Regions from separate parts of the Arthrobacter sp. 10N418 genome, predicted to be linked through region 2. Evidence: riboswitches for the same ligand, from Rfam matches in the RefSeq annotation. Region 2 holds a riboswitch; each other region holds the start of a gene.
What was found. Region 2 has a riboswitch for S-adenosylmethionine ahead of AC1DCZ_RS08240 (aminotransferase class V-fold PLP-dependent enzyme). Riboswitches for the same ligand answer to the same signal wherever they lie in the genome.
Positions count from the first base shown of each region.

Region 1: another riboswitch for S-adenosylmethionine. It lies ahead of AC1DCZ_RS12355 (DUF1737 domain-containing protein); the one in region 2 lies ahead of AC1DCZ_RS08240 (aminotransferase class V-fold PLP-dependent enzyme).
Region 3: another riboswitch for S-adenosylmethionine. It lies ahead of AC1DCZ_RS01140 (bifunctional o-acetylhomoserine/o-acetylserine sulfhydrylase); the one in region 2 lies ahead of AC1DCZ_RS08240 (aminotransferase class V-fold PLP-dependent enzyme).

Region 1 is NZ_JBFTIK010000013.1:150,943-154,206, reverse strand. Features, by position in the region: gene AC1DCZ_RS12365 (O-succinylhomoserine sulfhydrylase) at 1-592, opposite strand, end outside; gene AC1DCZ_RS12360 (rhodanese-like domain-containing protein) at 593-1,012, opposite strand; gene AC1DCZ_RS12355 (DUF1737 domain-containing protein) at 1,009-1,320, opposite strand; SAM riboswitch class IV at 1,334-1,448, opposite strand; gene AC1DCZ_RS12350 (ATP-grasp domain-containing protein) at 1,751-2,683, shown strand; gene AC1DCZ_RS12345 (glycosyltransferase family 2 protein) at 2,670-3,264, shown strand, end outside.
Region 2 is NZ_JBFTIK010000008.1:22,492-25,755, reverse strand. Features, by position in the region: gene AC1DCZ_RS08245 (class I SAM-dependent methyltransferase) at 1-246, opposite strand, end outside; gene AC1DCZ_RS08240 (aminotransferase class V-fold PLP-dependent enzyme) at 323-1,792, opposite strand; SAM riboswitch class IV at 1,827-1,940, opposite strand; gene hisN (histidinol-phosphatase) at 2,020-2,832, opposite strand; gene rsgA (ribosome small subunit-dependent GTPase A) at 2,922-3,264, opposite strand, start outside.
Region 3 is NZ_JBFTIK010000001.1:261,192-264,455, reverse strand. Features, by position in the region: gene metX (homoserine O-acetyltransferase MetX) at 1-289, opposite strand, end outside; SAM riboswitch class IV at 301-416, opposite strand; gene AC1DCZ_RS01140 (bifunctional o-acetylhomoserine/o-acetylserine sulfhydrylase) at 570-1,886, opposite strand; SAM riboswitch class IV at 1,951-2,066, opposite strand; gene AC1DCZ_RS01135 (VOC family protein) at 2,274-2,912, shown strand; gene AC1DCZ_RS01130 (CPBP family intramembrane glutamic endopeptidase) at 3,009-3,264, opposite strand, start outside.

The DNA.
Region 1 (3,264 bases), on a different contig from region 2:
AGCGCTGCAGCAGGGGAGTGGCGAAGACGTTGTCGACGACGACGGTGGCTCCCGCGGCGTGCGCGAGTTCGCTCACCGCGGCGATGTCGACGATTTCCTGCATCGGGTTCGACGGCGACTCGAAGAAGACCGCCGTCGTCGGCTTGGACAACGCGGTCCGCCACTGGTCCAGGTCCGGGCCGTCGACGAAGACCGTCTCCACGCCCCAGCGGGGCAGGATTTCGTTGAGAATCACGAAGCAGGAGCCGAAGAGCGAGCGGGCCGCGACCACACGGTCACCGGCCCCGAGCAGCGCGCCGAGAGCAGTGAAGACGGCGGACATGCCCGATGCCGTGGCGAAGCATGCCTCGGTGCCTTCGAGCAGCCGGAGCCGTTCCTGGAAGGTCGCGACCGAGGGGTTGCCGTAGCGGGAGTAGACGAAGCGCTCGTCCTCGCCGGTGAAGGCGCGCTCGGCGGCGGCGGCGGATTCGTAGACAAATCCGGAGCTCAGGAAGATCGGTTCGGTGGTTTCCTGGAAGCCGGTGCGGTCAAGGCCGCCGCGGACAGCCTGGGTGTCGGGGCTCCAGCCGGCGGCGTCGGGGTTGAAAGTCACTTATTTCTTTCCAATGCTGGTGGGCAGGCCGCGGTTCTTCCAGCCGTTGACGGTCCGGTCGCCGTAGCGGTCCGGTTCGCCTTCGAAGCCTTCGAGGACGTTGTACGAGGTGTACCCGGCCTGCGTGGCTGCGGTCGCAGCAGCGATGGAGCGGGCCCCGGAGCGGCAGAGGAACACGAGTTCGACGGCGGTGTCCTCCGGCACCCGCGCCTTCAGTTCGGCGATGAACCGCGAATTGGGGACGCCGCCGGCAAGGTTCCACTGGATGAACAGGGGGCCGTTTGGCTGTTCGGTCGCGGCCGCGGTTTCCGGGATGCCGATGTGGGCCCATTCGCCCTCCGTGCGGACGTCCACCAGTATGGCGCCGTCCTGCAGCTTGGCCCAGGCCTCCTGTGGGCTGAGGTCTCCGGCGTAGGTCATGAGTGGCCCTCGAAGGCGTCTTCCGAGCCGAAACCGTCGCTCTCCAGATCATCCACAGCGCTGGCGACGGCGGCGTCCGCGCTGGCGATGGCGGCCGGCAGGACGACGGCCTGGGCCACGATCACGGTGCTGCCGTCGAAGGTGGCCGAGGCGCTTCCATGCAGGACGTAGCCGTCGGCCAGTGCGGCCGAGACACGCTCGCAGAAGGCGCGGTCATCGGGGCCGGTGAAAAGCCGGTAGGCCAGTTTTTCCTCCGCGGCCGTTTCGGGTGCGGCGGGAGGTGCCGCTGGGGTGGACGCGTCAGGCATGACGGATCTCCTTCTTTCACGCTTGCAGATCGAATGGTCGATGATGCCGAGTCTTCACCTGAGGCACCCCGCCGTGGGAGGAGGGTTGCCGACCGGCCAGTCAGGGCTTGACGCCGGTTCTCATTACTCCCCAAAAACGTAACACTTACTTCTCCGGCCCGCACCGCCGCCGTCGTCATGTTAAGTAACCGGCCCGCCCGCGGCGCTCGGTCTCCCCGGGCGGCCCGGGCCCCCGGCGGTCAAAAACCGGGTCAAAGACAAGGCGCCGTAGTGCCACAAGAGGGGGTATTACCCGTGCGGGATTCCGGTTCCGGCCCGACAGTTCGAGTGGTGCCTACTCGGGCGTTCCCCCGGGCCGCTCGCATTTACTGGGAGTGCACGTTCGGTTGGCTCCCGTCCGCCCGCTCAGCACCGAAATGGAGAAACTCTGATGCCCCGCATCCTCGTCACCGGCATCGGCGGGCCCGCGGGCCGCGCCGTCGCCGCCCAGCTCAGGGCCCGGGGCTTTCCGGTCCTTGGCACAGACTTCCGTGACCTTCCCGCCGAGGCCGGCCTCACCGTCGTCGCGGTCCCTCCCGCCACCGATCCGGAAAGGATTTCGGCGCTGCGCCGGCTCATTGCCGGCGAGAAGATCGACCTGGTGATCCCGACGCTCAGCGAGGAACTTCCGCAGATCGCGGCGGCCCGTGCCGGGTTCGGGGCGGACGTGCGCGTCATCATCGGGGACCCCGGCCCGGTGGCCCTCGCCAACGACAAGCTCTTCACCGCGTGGCAACTCCGGCAGGGAGGCGTCCCCGTCCCCCGCTTCGGCGTCCCCGGTGATTTCGCCGACGCAGGCGCCGCGATGGCCGCGCTCGGCGGCCCTGTCGTGATCAGGCCGCGGGTCTGCCGCGGCGGACGCGGGGTGATCGTCGTCGACGGCACCACCGGTGTGGATTGGGCCAGCCTTCCGGAAGGGCAGATTGTCCAGGAGTTCATCCCTGGCACCGGGTACGGGCCCATGGTCTTCGGCACGCCCGCGCACAACAGCACGGCGCCGTTCGCCGTCGTCGTCGAAAAGACCGAACTGGCCGACGGTAACGCGGTGTCCGCCCGCCGTTTGGGAACGGGAGAGTCCATGGACGTGGGCAATGTGGCGATGGCTGCCGTCCGGGCTCTCGGTCTGACCGGCCCGGTCGATGTCGATGTCCGACGCCGCGGGGACGGGACCCCGGTGGTGCTTGCGGTGACCGCCCGCTTCGGCGCGAACAGCGAAGCTGCTCCCGAACTCCTCGATGCCGTCCTGGCGTCGTTCACGCTTCCCTCTTTCAACCCGGCATCGTTCCGTCCAGGCGCGGGAGCCTACGCCAGTGTCCTGGTTTGAACCAGCGGTCCCGGGGGCACTGTTCCTGCTTTTGCTCCTCGGCTTGCCGATCCTCGTGTCCGGTCTCGTGAAACTCCTGATCCTGCCGTTGGCGGTCTGGTTCGAAGTCCGGGCCTCCCGTCGGCGGCGCCGCGGTGTGCCAACTCTCCTGGATGAGTGGCCCAGCGTCTCGATCATTGTCCCGGCCTACAACGAGGCAACGGTCATTGAGGACTGCGTTCGGTCCATCCAGCTCACCCGGTACGACCGGTACGACGTCATCCTCGTGGACGACGGTTCCACCGACAACACCGCCGGGCTGATGCAAGGCCTCGCGGCAGCCGATCCGCGGATCACCGTCCTGACGCAGGCCAACGCCGGCAAGGGGGCCGCCCTTAACCTGGGCATCCGCAACGCCACCGGCGACGTCCTCATGTTCGCTGATGCGGACGGGACCTTTTCCGCCCGCACGGTCCTCCGGATGCTCCGGGGCTTCGAGGACAAGCGCACCGGCGCTGTCTGCGGCGACGACAGGGCGGTGAATCTGAACCGGGTGCAAACCCGGGTGCCGGCCTTCACCAGCCACATCGAAATCGGCATGG
Region 2 (3,264 bases):
GGGATCGACCGCGACCGTGTGCAGTCCACGATCGATCAGCAGCGCGGTGAACTTGCCGGTTCCGGCGCCGATGTCGGCGGCATTCCGTGCCCCGGCCGGGATCAGCCAGTCTGCCGATTCGCCAGGATAGCCCGGGCGGACACGCTCGTAGTGTTCCCCGCCGTCCTGGAAGCTTTGCCCGAGCTCCTGGCGCCGTCCGCTGTGCAGTTTGGGTCCGTTGTGGAGCCTGGGGCCGCCGCGTGCCACGTGCGATCTCCTTCGGGAAAGTCCTGGTGTTGTGGATACCTTTCGAATTTACCGCACTCGCGCTGGCCGCCAGGGCCTAGTCTTCAGTACACGGCGCCGCGCCTGCGGTGCCGGGTGTGTTCGGCGCCCAGTGCGGGTATCTGCGGGTGTCGTTCGCCGGCACCCACCGGCCGGCGTCCACCACGTAGTCCCAGCCAAGTCCGGTCTGCCGGAGTTGTTCGATGCCGGCCAGCAGCCGCTGCGCATCCTCCAGCCGTGAGCCGAGGCCGAAGCTGGCCCGCAGGGAGCCGGCGGGCAGGCCGAGCCGCTTGAGCAGCGGGTGGGCGCAGAAGCGGCCGTCGCGCAGGCCGATGCCGTGTTCGGCAGAAAGATAGGCGGCCACAAGGCCGGCGTCGTATCCTTCGACCGAGAAATTGACGACGCCGATGGTGCCGGTGCCCTCCCCGTCGCCATCTGCGGCGGTGTCCGTGAAGATGTGGTGGACGCCCACGCCGTCGATGCCCTGGAGCCCGTCGACAAGGAAAGCGCGGATGGCGTTCTCATGGGCGTGCCACTGCTCCTGGTCCAGGGCGGCGATCACTTCCGTGGCGCGGGCCAGCGTCGCTGCGCCCAGGACATTGGGGGATCCGCCTTCGTGCCGTGCGGGGCCGGTGGTCCAGCTGACCGAATCGAGCCGTGCGTCACGGACGGCGCCGCCGCCGGCCAGGTGCGGGGTGCCGGCGTCGAGCCAGTCGGGGCGTCCCACCAGGACGCCCGCACCGAACGGCGCGTACAGCTTGTGGCCGGAGAAGGCGACGTAGTCGACGTCGTCGGCGGCGATATCGATCCGCCGGTGCGGCGCCAGCTGGGCGGCGTCGACGACGATCCTCGCCCCGAACTCGTGCGCCAGGGCGGCCAGTGTCCGGATGGGCAGGATTTCCCCGGTGACGTTGGAGGCTCCGGTCACGGCAAGCAGGCTGATGCCCCCGTGCGCCAGTTCCCCGCGCAGCTTCTCCACTGTGGCCGTGAGGGTGGGGGCCGCGACGACGCTGCGGTGGGGCACGCTCTGCCACGGCAGGAGGTTGGCGTGGTGTTCGATGTCGAGGTAAAGCACCTCGCCGGTGTGCCGGCCCCCGCTCACGGGCAGGCATCCGGCCAGCAGGTTGAGGGAGTCGGTGGTGTTCCGGGTGAAGATGACGGAGTCATCGGCGCGGCCGCCGACGAAGTCCCGCACGAGGCCCCGGGCGTTCTCGTATACTGACGTGCTGATCTGGGAGGCGTAGCCAGCGCCGCGGTGCACGCTCGCATAGAACGGCAGGATCTCGTTCAGGTAGGCAGAGACCACGGACAGGGCCGGGGCCGAGGCGCCGTAGTCCAGGTTGGCGTAGCGGACGTGTCCGCCGTTGATCAGCGGAGCCTGGATCTCTGCACCCGTTACCGCGGAGAGCGGCCGGCGGGCGATGGCGAACCGTGCGTCGGAGTCCGCACCGGACAGCAGAACGTCGGGGCGGCCCGCCTGGGAGCCTGCAGTGGCACGGATGGCGGCGGGAAAAGTGGAAGTTGTCATGGGACCTCGCTCGAAAAGGACCCCACGCACCGGGGATCCGCGCTTGCCGGGTCCGTACCGGACCGGCCAGGTCGTCACCCGGGGCACCCCACCGCGAATGGAGGGTTGCCGGCCAGCAAACCGGGGTTTTGCGCTGGCACTCGTGACCTGCTTCGAGCCTAGGACATCCGCGCAGCCGGGGAAAAGGCCGGGCGCCAATGTGAAGCGCTTTGTTACGGGACGGGCGCTTAGAGGAGGTCGTCCAGGCCCGGGTTGAGGCGCTTCAGGACTTCTGAGTGGAGGATCGAGTTCGTTGCCAGGGCGTTGCCGCCGAACGGGCCGTCTTCGCCTTCCAGGGACGTGAAGCGGCCGCCGGCTTCCGTCACGATCGGCACCAGGGCGGCCATGTCGTAGAGGTTCAGCTCCGGCTCGCAGGCGATGTCGACCGCACCCTCGGCCACCAGGCAGTAGGACCAGAAATCGCCGTAGGCCCGGGTGCGCCAGACTTCCTCGGTGAGGCCCAGGAACTCGTCCAGGTTGCCGCGCTGCTTCCAGCCGGTCAGGCTCGAGTAGGACAGTGAGGCGTCCGAGAGCTCGGAGACGTTGGACACCCGCAGCCGGGTGGCCGCAGCAAGCGAACGGCCCGTGTAGGCGCCGGCACCCTTGGCCGCCCACCAGCGCTTCCCCAGTGCCGGGGCGCTGACGACGCCGACGACCGGTTCGCCCTCGTCCACGAGGGCGATCAGGGTGGCCCAGACCGGGACGCCCCGGACAAAGTTCTTGGTGCCGTCGATCGGGTCGATGATCCAGCGGCGGGAGCCATGGCCGGAACTGCCGAATTCCTCGCCGAGGACGGCGTCGCGGGGGCGGGAACGGGACAGCTGGCCCCGGATGGCCTCCTCCGCGGATTTGTCGGCGTCGGTCACAGGCGTGAGGTCGGGCTTCGTCTCGATCCGGAGGTCGAGCGCCTTGAAGCGGCTCATGGTCTGGGAATCTACGGAATCTGCCAGTACATGGGCAAGGCGCAGGTCATCGTTGTAGCTCGAAGCGGGTTGACTCATGGTTCCAAACTACCGCCAAAGCGGGCCGCCAGGCGGTAGGCCACGTCGCGGCGCCGCAGGCCGGGGGACCGGCAGCCCGGCCGTAGGCCCTAGGAGACGGTGCCCAGTTCCTTGACGTCCGGGGCTTCCATCCGCGGGTCAGTCCCCAACAGCCGGCGCAGCGAGGCGAGCCGGGCCGGGCCGGAGCCTCCCGCGTGGCCGGCGGCCACCCAGGCGTCGACCCCGCAGTTGACGGCGGTGGAATCGTGCTTGCAGCCACGCTCGCAGTCATCGGTACCCGGCTCGAGGTCGGGGAAGGAGCGCAGGATCCGGTCCGGATCCACATGGGCCAGGCCGAAGGACCGGATGCCGGGGGTGTCGATGATCCAGCTGCCGGCCGGGGCATCGTTGACTTTCAGGGCCAGCGCCGAGGAGGAGGTGTGGCGTCCGCGG
Region 3 (3,264 bases), on a different contig from region 2:
CGCTCGCGCCGCGGGTGACGTGGGTGTCTCCGGTCAGGGCGTGTTCGATCAGCACCGCGTTGGAGGCGTCCGCGCTCAGGGTCCCCCACGTCTCATAGCCCAGGACCACATCCGGCAGCCGGCCGCCGGATTCGAGGTCCAGGGCTCCGATCCGGAGGTACCGGACGGTGCCATCGGGTACCGCCGCGTCGGCCACCACCGCCTCAGGCGGCACGGGAGCTGCGGGCTCGTTCTTGTTCTCGGAGGGCTTGGTTCCGGGTACACCACTGCGGGTGACGGCAATCGTCATGAGAGGACCTAACTTCGCGCTTGCCCGCCGTCAGCTGACCGGCAGGCCAGGTCTTCACCCGGGGCACCCCGCCGCAAATGGAGGGTTGCCGGCCAGCAAGCCGGGGCTGTCACTGGCACTCATGACCTCCACTGAGTCTACGAAACCCGGTGCGGGAATGGCCAAGATTGTGACTTCCATGTGACAGGACTGCGTCCTGTACACCGAGACCGCCGGAAACCGACGAGTTCGCCCGGGCCTTACGGCGACGTCGACGGTTTCCGGCGAATTCGGGGGGTCCCTAGGCGCCCTTCGCGGCGCGGAATCCGGCGTCGAGGTCCGCGATGATGTCATCGATGTGCTCCAACCCGACGGAGAGCCGCACGAGTCCCGGGGTGACGCCGGCGATCTCCTGCTGCTCCGGCGTCAGCTGGCTGTGCGTGGTCGACGCCGGATGGATGACGAGGGAACGGACGTCGCCGATGTTCGCCACGTGCGAGTGCAGTTCCAGGGCGTCGACAAAACGCTTGCCGGCCTCCGCTCCTCCGGCGATGTTGAACGCGACGACGGCGCCGGTCCCCTTGGGCCCGTATTTGCGGCCCCGCTCGTACCAGCGGCTGGACGGCAGCCCGGCGTAGGCGACGGATTCGACGTCGTCCCGCGCCTCCAGCCATTCGGCCACCCTGACGGCGTTGGCGACGTGCCGTTCGACGCGCAGGCTCAGGGTTTCGATGCCCTGGGCGATGAGGAAGGCGTTGAAGGGTGAGACCGCCGAGCCGAGGTCGCGCAGCAGCTGGACCCGGGCCTTGAGGATGTAGGAAAGGTTGGCGCCCAGGGCGCCGTCCTTGCCGAGGTCGCGGGCGTAGACGAGGCCGTTGTAGGTGGGGTCCGGGGTATTGAAGCCCGGGAACCGCTCGGGGTCCTTGCCGAAGTCGAAATTGCCGGAGTCCACGATCACGCCGGCGATCGCGGTACCGTGGCCGCCGAGGTACTTGGTGGCGGAGTGCACGACGATGTCCGCACCCCACTCGATCGGCCGGATCAGGTACGGGGTGGAGAGGGTGTTGTCGACGATCAGCGGCACACCGGCCTCGTGCGCCACCTTCGAGACGCCTTCGATGTCCAGCACGTCCTGGCGCGGATTGGAGACGACCTCGCCGAAGAACAGCTTGGTGTTGGGCCGGACGGCGTCGCGCCACTGCGCCAGGTTGTCGGGGTCCTCGACGAAAGTGACGGAAATGCCGAACTTTTTCAGAGTGTGGGCCAGCAGGTTATAGGTTCCGCCGTACAGGCTGGGGCTCGCCACCACGTGGTCGCCGGCCTCGGCGACGTTGAGGATTGCTAAGGTCTCCGCGGCCTGGCCGGAGCTCAGGAGCAGGGCTGCGAGTCCTCCTTCCAGACTGGCCACGCGCTGCTCTACGGCATCCTGGGTGGGGTTGCCGATCCGGGTGTAGATCGGGGCGAGCTCGGCCAGCGCAAAGCGGTTGGCGGCACTTTCAGCGCTGGGGAACACGAACGACGTCGTCTGGTAGATGGGCAGGGACCGGGCGCCGGTGGCGCTGTCCGGCTCCTGGCCGGCGTGGATCTGGCGGGTTTCGAAGGACCAGGCATTGGACATTGGAGAGCTCCTCAAGTAACCGGGCACAGCCCGCCCCCGGAACCATCGGTCCGGGACGGCACAGGCGCCGCGCTTGCCCTCCGGCGGGCGCCGGACGGCCAGGTCTTCACCCGGGGCACCCCACCGCGATACGAGGGTTGCCGGCCAGCAAGCCGGGGCTGTGTGCTGGCACTCATGACCTGGCATCAGTCTAGGAAGACCCGTCCGGCGCTGGATAGCTTTGTGACGAAAATGAAGATGACGGGCGCTGTAACCGCGCCTCAGGGAACTGGAACCCGCGCACTGGCGGCACCAGCGGGCGCGCCGCACAGGGACCCCGAATGACATCCCACCACGGTTAGGGGACCCTAAGCTGAGAGCTCCATCACAAAGTGCCAAGATGAGGGCATGCGCATGGATCACGTCTCTTACGCCTGTGAACACGATGGCTTGGCAGCCACCACCGAACGAATCGCAACTGCCCTCGGCGTCGAAGCCGTGAAGGGCGGAGTGCACCCCCGGTTCGGGACCCGCAACATGATCATCCCGCTCGCGGGACACAAGTACCTGGAGGTCGTGGAGGTCCTGAACCACCCGGCGTCGGACAAGGCCCCGTTCGGCCAGGCAGTCCGTGCACGCTCCGAAGCGGGCGGCGGCTGGATGGGCTGGTGCGTCGAGGTCGACGACCTCGCCCCCTTCGAGGAGCGGCTGGGCCGCGCCGCCGCCAACGGCAACCGGAAGTTCCCGGACGGCCGCGAGCTGGTCTGGAAGCAGATCGGCATCCTCGGACTCATCGCCGACCCCCAGGTGCCCTACATGCTCAAGTGGGAGGGCGATCCGGCGCTTCACCCCTCCAACGCCTACGAGAGCAACGTCAAGATGTCGGCCCTGACCATTGCCGGCTCGGCAGCACGGGTCACCGAATGGCTCGGCGAACCCGTCGAGAAGCCGCTGGAAGACGTGGCCGTGAACTGGATCGCGCCGCACGGCACCCCCGGCATCCTCTCTGTCACCTTCGAAACAGCCTCCGGAGCCGTCACCATCTGAGGCCCTGACCGCCCCGCACTTCGGCCGGCATCAGCAGGTGTCAATGACGTCACCCATCGATGGCGGCCGATATTTTTTAAGCAACGCGGCGCCCTCTCAGCCCAGGCCGATCGCCTTACCGAAGAGGCTGAAGCCGACGAACGCCACCGTGTCCAGGATGGCGTGGGCGATCACGAGCGGCATCACACGGCGGGTCCGGGTGTAAATGAGGGCGAAGATGACGCCCATGATGGCGTTGCCGATGAACGGTCCGAAGCCCTGGTACAGGTGATAGCTGCCGCGCAGCATGGAACTGGCGAAGATCGCCACGGGCATGCTCCAGCCGAACTTGCCGAACCGGTCCAGCAGGTAG